3 regions of the Blautia aquisgranensis genome follow, and region 1 is predicted to be linked to each of the others. Evidence: predicted binding sites of a transcription regulator. Region 1 holds the regulator's gene; each other region holds the start of a gene.
The links. The regulator HrcA, encoded in region 1, represses chaperone genes, less so after heat shock. The targets are predictions, from matches to a motif close to TGTTAGCACTCNNNNNNNNNGAGTGCTAACA.
Positions count from the first base shown of each region.

Region 2: the regulator HrcA is predicted to act here: its motif matches at 1,377-1,407, upstream of WMO28_RS14625 (co-chaperone GroES).
Region 3: the regulator HrcA is predicted to act here: its motif matches at 1,786-1,816, upstream of clpB (ATP-dependent chaperone ClpB).

Region 1 covers NZ_JBBMEJ010000012.1:25,723-29,008, reverse strand. Annotated here, with positions in the region: gene dnaK (molecular chaperone DnaK) at 1-622, opposite strand, end outside; gene grpE (nucleotide exchange factor GrpE) at 675-1,304, opposite strand; gene hrcA (heat-inducible transcriptional repressor HrcA) at 1,323-2,366, opposite strand; gene WMO28_RS10610 (ABC transporter substrate-binding protein) at 2,544-3,286, opposite strand, start outside.
Region 2 covers NZ_JBBMEJ010000022.1:31,226-34,511, reverse strand. Annotated here, with positions in the region: gene WMO28_RS14630 (ABC transporter substrate-binding protein) at 1-876, opposite strand, end outside; gene WMO28_RS14625 (co-chaperone GroES) at 1,066-1,353, opposite strand; gene WMO28_RS14620 (leucine-rich repeat domain-containing protein) at 1,454-3,286, opposite strand, start outside.
Region 3 covers NZ_JBBMEJ010000008.1:113,855-117,140, forward strand. Annotated here, with positions in the region: gene clpB (ATP-dependent chaperone ClpB) at 1-1,690, opposite strand, end outside; gene WMO28_RS08295 (hypothetical protein) at 1,981-2,214, opposite strand; gene WMO28_RS08300 (ATP-binding protein) at 2,274-3,286, opposite strand, start outside.

The DNA of each region.
Region 1 (3,286 bases):
TGATCTTCTTATCAAAGTCATCACCACCAAGACGGTTGTTACCAGCTGTGGAAAGAACCTCGATAACGCCATCGCCGATCTCAATAACAGATACATCGAATGTACCACCACCAAGGTCGTATACCATGATCTTCTGCTCTTTCTCATTGTCAAGACCATATGCAAGAGCTGCTGCTGTAGGCTCGTTGATGATACGTTTTACATCAAGACCTGCGATCTTACCAGCATCTTTGGTTGCCTGACGCTGAGCATCGTTGAAGTAAGCTGGAACAGTGATAACTGCCTCTGTTACTTTCTCTCCAAGATATGCCTCTGCATCCTTTTTCAGTTTCTGAAGGATCATTGCGGAGATCTCCTGCGGAGAATATTTCTTCTCATCAATTGTTACACGATAATCTGTACCCATCTCTCTCTTGATGGAAGAGATTGTTCTGTCTGCGTTTGTAACAGCCTGACGTTTTGCAGGCTCACCTACAAGACGCTCTCCTGTTTTTGTGAATGCTACAACGGATGGTGTTGTTCTTGCGCCTTCTGTATTTGCGATAACCGTCGGCTGTCCACCTTCCATTACGGCTACACAGCTGTTTGTTGTACCTAAGTCAATACCAATAATCTTTCCCATGATTTTTTCCTCCTGTTTTAATCTGTATCTGTAAAATTACTGTCTGTCAATATTAGTTAGCTACCTTGACCATACTGTGGCGTACCACGAAATCCTTGTAGGTGTAACCCTTCTGGAATTCCTCCACCACGATATTCTCGCCAACCTCTTCATCCTCCACATGCATTACTGCGTTATGGAAATCCGGGTTGAACTCCTTACCAACTGCCTCGATAGGTTTCACACCCAGGTCATCCAGTGTGGTAGTCAGCTGCTTATAGATCATTTTCATTCCATCTGCAAAAGCATCGCCTTCCTGTGCCTGTGCAAGACCTCTTTCGAAGTTATCCACAACCGGCAGGATCTTTTCTACGATCTCTTTTGCTCCGATGATGTACATGCTGGATTTTTCTTTTTCTGTTCTTTTACGGAAATTATCAAATTCAGCCATTGTACGCTTCAGGCGATCGGTAAGTTCCTCCACCTTCTGCTCAGATTTATCTTTTTTCTTCTTTCCGAAGAAAGAAGTCTTTTTTTCTTCTTTTTTATCCTCTGGGGCAGCTTCTTCGCCTGGAGTCTTGGTTTCTTCCTCCGGCAGCTCTTCTCCCTCTGGTGTCAGGTTTTCTTCCTGATCTCCATCAGTTACGGGGATCTCTGTCTCCGCTTCCTGCTCTTCGGATTTCTTCTTTGTTTCCTCCGACACTTCTTTTCTACCGCCTTTCTAAGTTTTCTTCTTTTTCAGAACGTCATCCAGATGATTCTTCAGTTCCTTCAGACTGTCCACAACATTCTCATAATCCATTCGCTTCGGACCGATGATTCCGATGGTTCCGTACATTCCGTCACCCAGTTCATATCTGGCTGTCACAATGCTGCAGTCCTTCATGGTCTGTATCGGCATCTCATCACCGATGTAAACCTGAATTCCTGTATTCTCCTCGTCGGCCATCTGACCCTTCACAAGATCGGCAAGCTCATGTTTCTCCTCGAATGCGGAGATCAGCTCGGTTGCCTTATCCTTGTCGGCAAGCTCCGGATACTTGAAGATGTTGGTCGCGCCTGAAGTATAAATCTCCATGTCTTCTTCATCCACATGAATGGTTGCTGCCACTGCATCCAGAACAGTTGCTACCACACCACTGTGGCTGCCTGCCTGTTCCTTCAGTCTGGCGATCATTCCGAGGTTGATATCCTGGATGGGAATGCCATTCAGATTGGTATTCAGAAGAAGATTCAGTTTCAGGATCGTCTGATCATCCATCTCCTCATCCAGATTGATAATCTGGTTCCGCACGGTGTTGTTATCACTGACAACCACCGCTACAAGCTGAAGCTCGCTCATTCTGGACAGCTGGATGAATTTGATCTTGTTGCCGCTGTACTGCGGTACGGAAACCATTGTTGCATAATTGGTATTGGAGGCAAGCACCTTCGCCACCTTCTTAAGCACCTTATCCATCTTATCTGTCTTCTCAATGATCAGATCTCTCAGCTCTGCGACCTCTGCTTCCTTCTCCTTCATCAGCTCATCTACATATAATCGATAGCCCTTATCTGAAGGAATTCTTCCTGCGGAGGTATGAGGCTGGACGATATAGCCCATATCAGTCAGGTCTGACATTTCATTTCGGATCGTTGCGGAACTTACATTGAGATCCGCATACTTGGAAATGGTCCTGGAGCCAACCGGTTCTCCGGTCTCCATGTAGGTCTTGATGATTGCTTTTAAAATTTTTCTCTTGCGCTCATTCAACACCTCTTCCATGAGTCCATCTCCTTTCTCTTTTATCCTTCCTGACGGATGTTAAGTCTTGTTTTGTTATATCTGTTAGCACTCATTTTAGTGGAGTGCTAACATCTACAGTCTTTAAGATATCACCATGTAAAATATTTGTCAATATGTTTTGAAAAAAAGTTCTTATTTTTTCGCAACAAAAAAGCATCAGTACGATGCTTTTTTGTAATACTGGTCTATACAGTTCTGTGCCCCGGCGAAAAACTCCGTTTCTGTTTTCTGTCCCAGTACATATTCCTGAAATTCCGTTCCCATAGACGAAACAGCTTCTATGGAGTCAGCGCACAGTGGTCTTGCTTTCAGTTTATAATCTTTCAGATATTGCCGGATCATTTCAATTCCCTCCAAATCAAGGCTTTTATCCTCGATCACATCCAGTCTTGCCGAACACATTTTTGTCAGCTGTCCGTAATTTTTACTGGCCTCATATCCGGACACATACTGAAGGAACTTCAGAGCTGCTTCTTTATGATCAGAATTTTTATTCAGTACATACTGCCAGGTTGCGATATTGGTCACCTTCTCGTCAAATTCCGGAAATGGTGCCATATGGATCTTATCTTTTCTATACACGCCTGCATTCTGAAAGGTACTCAACGCACCGGTATACATGAACATACATCCATACTGGCCGTTTATAAATTTTTCATTCAGCTGGTCATGCTGGTCGATCAGATTCTCCTCTGATATCATCCCTGTATCCAGCATTCGCTTCATATATTCTGCCGCTTCTCTTGTTTTCGGATCCGTCCAGTCTGTATAATCTCCTCCGAAAAAATCGACATACTCGCTGATACTATTATATATGTAAGAAATCTCCCATGCATCCCCGTATGCATATTTTCCCGTATTCTGAAGCTTTTTCTGAAGGATCTCAAGATCACTGAGAC
Region 2 (3,286 bases), on a different contig from region 1:
TTCGTTCAGCTCATTCATGAACATAGCGTTAACTCTTCCGGAGTTGTATGTATTGATGTTTACATTGTCGTATGCGCTGACTGTGTCGTAATCATCAGCACTGATCAGACGTGCATCCAGATCGCCGCTTGCCAGTGCTGCATTGGCGGAACTGGAGTCTTTAACGATCTTGAAGGTGATGGAATCCAGATTCACATCCTCGAAATAATCATCGAATTTCGTAACTTTGAAATATTCTCCGGATTTATACTCTTCGAATTTAAACGGGCCGCTTCCGATCGGATTATTGTTCAGATCGCTGTCTCCGATATTCTCCACACCATCATAAATGTGCTTCGGAATGCAGTAAACCTGGCTCAGTCCGCCAAGGAAGCCTGCTGATGAGGATCCCAGGGAAAGCTTCACGGTAAGGTCATCAACCTTCTCCGCTTCAACAGTCTTGTCATTTACATATCCGTAAGAAGAATATGGTACATTCTGCTTCTCGTCTACCAGAATCTGCATGGTAAATACTACATCGTCTGCTGTGATTGGCTCACCGTCGTGCCATTTCAGTCCATCCTTAAGCTTCAGAGTGAATTCGCTGGCGTCGTCATTGGCTGTCACGCTCTCGCAAAGCCCGTTTCCGTAATACATCTCTCCATTTACGATCTCGAAAAACGGGCTGTACAGGGACTGCATCATATCAAAGCTTGTCTGATCCATAACATAAAGCGGATTAATGTTCTGAGGATCTGCTGTCTCTGCGATGGTAATGTTACCACCTTCTGCCTTGGTTCCTTCTGTAGTCTCTGCTGCAAAAACCGCGGTTCCTGCCATAACTGTAGTTCCTGCCACTGCAGCTGCAAGAAGTGCTGCCAGTACTTTTTTTCTCATTTCTAGGGTCCTCCTCTGGTCCAGTGATTATTCCCATTTTCCCACTGGCTTAGTATGATATAAAAGATAGTACTATATCACACCGTTTTTGTCAAGCTCAACTGGAAAATCCTGTGAATTTTTATCACTGCATTTCGTTAAAACTTTACGTTTTATTTTACCTGCAGAGGGCAGGGACGTCAAGGAACATTACTCTTCTACGATAGCAATGATATCATCTGCATTGATAACCAGATATTTCTCTCCTTCATATTTAATCTCTGTTCCTGAATATTTACCGTAGATAACACGGTCTCCTGGTTTTACCTGTACAGGTACTTCCTTACCGTCAACGATCTTACCGCCACCTACAGAGATAACCTCTGCCTGCTGTGTCTTCTCCTTGGAGCTCTCCGGAAGTACGATACCGGATGCTGTCTTATCCTCTGTCTCAAAGTATTTCACGATAACTCTGTCTTCAACTGGTTTTAATGCCATTATTATTTCCTTCTTTCTGTATTTATTAGCACTCTTTTGTATTGAGTGCTACTCTTTTCTTATCATACTACAAATCCGGAAATTGTCAAGATATTTACGGTTATTCATCCTTGGCGACTTCAATCGGCTCTGTTTCATAAATAAATTTCACACTTCCGTCCATGTCGCTCTGGCGACTGGTAAAACTGTCATAAGAAACCGCTTCGGATTTCAGTGCTTTGAAGCGGTCGATCACATCTTTCAGGTCCTTGTTTACTGCATCGTCCAGTTTCTTCACACCATCTTTATAAAATTTCTTCTGTCCGTCGCTCAAAGTCTTTGCACCGTCACTGAGCTTGGTAAGTCCTTCCTGTACCTGTCCGCTTGCTTCTTTAAGCTTGTCGCCGCCGCTCTTAAGTGCTCCTACACCAGAGGAAAGAGCCGACGTTCCGCTCTTAAGACTCTGGGTTCCACCTGCAAGAGTTCCAGCTCCTTCTGCAAGCTTGTCTGCTCCACTGTTTAACTGAGCTCCGGAAGAGGAAAGTGCTGCCGCGCCCTGGGTCAGTTTACTGCTGTTAGCAGAAAGTGTCTGGATGCCCTGCTGAAGTTTTGTGATGGCTTCTTTGATCTGTTTGCTGCCTGCTATGAGTGTTTTTTCTGATTTTTTCAGAGAAGCAGCGCCATTTTGCAGGGCTTTTGCGTTCGCATTCTTTTCGCCCTGAACTTCCGTGATGCCTGAAATAATGGTTTTCCCTTTATCAATAATATCTTCTGCGCCTGCCTGAAGGCCACTGCTTCCTTCTTCCAGATTATTTTTGTATGTAGACTGAATCCCGGTGTTATCTTTTACAAGAGAATCTGTATTCTCTTTCAGCTTGCCAAGCTCGCTTTGAATCTCCGGTAACTGACTGCTCAGATCTGTGAACGCTTTTTTCATCTTGGTCATGGTCGCCGAAAGTTTTTTACCTGTACCGGAAAGAGTATTTCCGCTATCTTTGATCTCCTGTCCGCTGCCGGTCAGATTCTGTGCTTCCTGATCCAGCTTACTGATCTCTTCGGCAAGGCTGTCCATAGCTGTGGAAAGTGAATCGGTCGTATTTTGCAGAGTGCTCAGATTTTCTGCCGCTGTCTGACTGTTCTTCGCTGCTGCAACTGATTCTGCGGCAGCTCCTTTCAAAGTATCTGCCACATTTTTCAGCTGGGAGGTATCCGGTTCCTGGCTCTGAATGGAAGAAGTATCTATACTTTCTGCACTGCTGCTGGCTGCCTGCACGGCTCCAAGTGCCGCCTGTACTGCTGCTTTTGTACTTTCATCCATAGTACTGTAGTCAATTCCAGAAAGAGCCGCTTCTGCTACTGAAAGATTATTTTTCACATCGGAAATCCCGGTATCTACCGCAGAAGTATCCGCATTTACTGTCCCCTGGCTGCTGATCCAGTTCTCAACAGCTGCCGACTGGTTATTCATAGTGTCTGCATTTTTCTGCAAAATCTCGGCCGCCGTCTGCGCTGCACCTGCTGCCTGCTGTGAAATATCCGTTTTGTCAGCCGACGCAAGTCTGCTGCTAAGCTTCGCAAGCTTCTCTCCCAGCTGTTCTACATCGGTTATATAGCTTTGTACCTGAACATTATAATCGTAGACAGCTCCTGCATAGGTTTCCATGTCATCGGAAATTGTCTGCAGTGCCTCTCCATCCAGCGCGCTTCCAAGTTCCTGCAGCTGTGTTACCGCTGCCTCAGTATTTTTCAGTGTTTCATCAAGTCCAGGAGCCAGAATATCCAGCCTCTTGAAAAAACTGTCCAGTCCTTTCAGATACTGAATCATTTCCTCGAAAAGCTGGCTGCTTCCATCAATATAGTTTTTCACTCCATCGGTTACGGCAACTGTCCCTTCCACATAGGCGCTGATCCCGTCAGAAAGGCTGCTTCCACCGGAAACATAGCTGGCCACTCC
Region 3 (3,286 bases), on a different contig from region 1:
CCTCAAGACCCAGAAGCTTCGTTCTCTCACCTTCTGTCAGCTTGGTTACCGGAATACCGGTCCATCTGGAAATAATACGCGCAATCTCATCATCAGTAACAGCCTCATGTACCAGGCTTCTGTCACTTTCTTTGACCTGCTTCTCCTCTACTTCCAGCTGCTGCTGAAGCTTCGGCAGCTCACCATACTGCAGCTCTGCTGCCTTTTCCAGATCGTAGTTCTGTTTTGCTTTCTGGATCTGTTTATTGATATCCTCGATCTGCTCACGTAATTTCTGAAGCTTCTCTACGGAATGTTTCTCATTATCCCACTGAGCTTTCTGTGCATTAAAAGTATCTCGTAACTCTGCCAGCTCTTTCTGCAGATCCTCCAGTCGCTCTTTGCTGAGATTATCAGTTTCTTTCTTAAGAGCAGATTCCTCGATCTCCAGCTGCATGATCTTACGTCTCTGCTCATCCAGCTCTGTCGGCATGGAATCCAGTTCTGTCTTGATCAGTGCACAGGCCTCGTCTACAAGGTCAATGGCCTTATCCGGAAGAAAACGGTCTGTGATATATCTGTGTGAAAGGGTAGCTGCTGCAACCAGTGCACTGTCTGTAATCTTAACGCCGTGGAATACCTCGTATCTCTCCTTCAATCCACGAAGAATAGAAATGGTATCCTCAACCGTAGGCTCATTTACCATAACCGGCTGGAAACGACGTGCAAGTGCAGCATCCTTCTCAATATACTGACGGTACTCATCCAGAGTTGTAGCACCAATACAGTGAAGCTCACCTCTTGCCAGCATAGGCTTCAGCATGTTTCCTGCATCCATGGCACCATCTGTCTTACCTGCACCAACGATCAGATGAAGCTCATCGATGAACAGAATAATCTGTCCTTCGCTCTTCTTCACCTCTTCCAGTACCGCTTTCAGACGTTCCTCAAACTCACCACGATATTTGGCGCCGGCAACCAGTGCACCCATATCCAGTGCAAAAATCTTCTTATTCTTAAGGCCTTCCGGTACGTCCCCTGCCACAATACGCTGTGCCAGTCCCTCAATGGCTGCTGTCTTACCGACACCAGGCTCACCGATGAGAACTGGGTTATTCTTGGTTTTACGGGAAAGGATACGGATGATGTTTCGGATCTCCGCATCACGTCCGATCACCGGATCCAGCTTCTGGTTCTTCGCCTTCTCTACCAGATCCTCGCCGTATTTATTCAAAGTATCATAGGTTGCCTCCGGGTTGTCACTGACAACTCTCTGGTTTCCTCTGACTGTAGAAAGTGCCTGAAGAAAACGCTCTCTGGTGATTCCAAACTCATCAAAGATCTTCTTCATACTGGGGCTTGGATATCTCAGCATGGAAAGAAACAGATGCTCAACAGAGACATACTCATCTCCCATAGCCTTGGCTTCATCCTCCGCACTGACCAGTGCCTTGTTCAGATACTGACCGAAACGAAGTTCTCCACCCTGAACCTTAACCTTGGCATCCAGAGCTTTCTTAACAGTGTCAACAAAATATTCCTTCTGAATCTCCATCTTCTCGATCAATTTGAGAATCAGGCTGTCTTCCTGTGTAAGTAATGTATACAGAAGGTGTTCTTCCTCGATCTCCTGGTTGCCATATTCGTAAGCAACCTTCTCCAGATCCTGGACAGCCTGTACGGATTTCTGTGTAAATTTACTGATATTCATAGGCTTTCCTCCTATTCTATGAAAAGCATTTCCGGCACTTTCGTTTCGGAAATGCTGTAGCTTTTTTCTTGTTCTAGGAGAAATATAACACTATTTGTTAGCACTGTCAAGAGGTGAGTGCTAATTATTTTATGAAGAATTTGTGAAGCCTTGATTTTGCAGGCTTCACAGGGATTTTTCACTTGCTTTCGCACTCGATTTTCTTGATTTGACCACATTTTTACGACAAATTCTTGAAAAAATATATTCGTCTGATTTTCTTACCACATTTTACGACAACGACTTCTGGTTTATACCACAGCAGGTATGGTTTCCGGCAGATTCATTTTAGACATCTCGTTTTCCACGTGAGACTTAGCCAATACTTTTGCCAGAAGTTCCGGATCGACTTCATCAGCAACAGGTGCATTATTATTTTCCTGCTGTACATACATCTGTGGATTCAGATTCTTTATCTCATAAAATGCTTCTGCAAAAAGCTCTGCAATTTTCCTTCGGTCATCATTCAGAATATGAGAGTACACATCCTTATCATTTCTTCATCACAATATGGACATTTCATGCTGATTTACCTCCTATAAGTTCAGATAAGATTTCGCATTATAGAGACAGATACCTCATCCATGTTAAACGGCTTTGAGATATGCCCATTCATACCAGAATCCAACGAAGCCTGAATATCTTCTTTGAAAGCATTAGCAGACTGGGCTATGATAGGAATGGTTGCTGCATCCGGACGTTCCCCGCTCATTGTTCGGATTGCCTTCGTTGCCTGATATCCGTTCATTTTTGGCATCATGATGTCCATCAGGATAATGTCATAAGTACCTGCAGGGTTAGATGCGAACAGTTTGACTGCATCTTCCCCATCTACAGCACGAGTTACACACATACCGGCATCTTCCAATAATGTCATTGCCAGTTCAGCATTTAAGTCATTATCCTCAACCAAAAGCACCTTAACGCCATTGAGACTGATATTCTGTACAGTCTTCTGTTCTGGAATTTCTTTTTCATCGGCAAGTTCCATGGGAATTTCGACTGTAAAAGAAGAACCACAATTCTTTTTACTTTGAAACGTAAGTGTTCCACCCATCAACTCCACATATTGCTTGGTAATAGCCATCCCCAGCCCGGTCCCTTTATACTGAGTACGTGCACCATTATTTTCCTGCGAAAATGGCTCAAACAGCTTTTTCTGAAATTCCTCGCTCATACCAACACCCGTATCTTTGACTGTATAGGATGCCACGATATGGCGTTCATCTACTCCTGGACGAGTACTCATTTCAAAAGTAATAGTACCACCATCTTCTGTGAATTTAACTGCATTATTCAGAAGGTTCGTCAATATTTCACGAATTCTGGTGGAATCTGTCATAACATAGAGCATCGATGGTCTGTTGCGATGTACTTCAAAGTTGAGATTTCTATCCAAAAGAAGTCCATCCATGATTGCAATCACACTATCAATTAATACAGGAAGATTCACGGGCTCAGGTGAAAAGGATACTTTTCCACTTTCAATACGACTCAAATCCAGTACCTCATTTAACAACAGCAGTAAATGATTAGAACTTGTTTTGACCTTTTGCA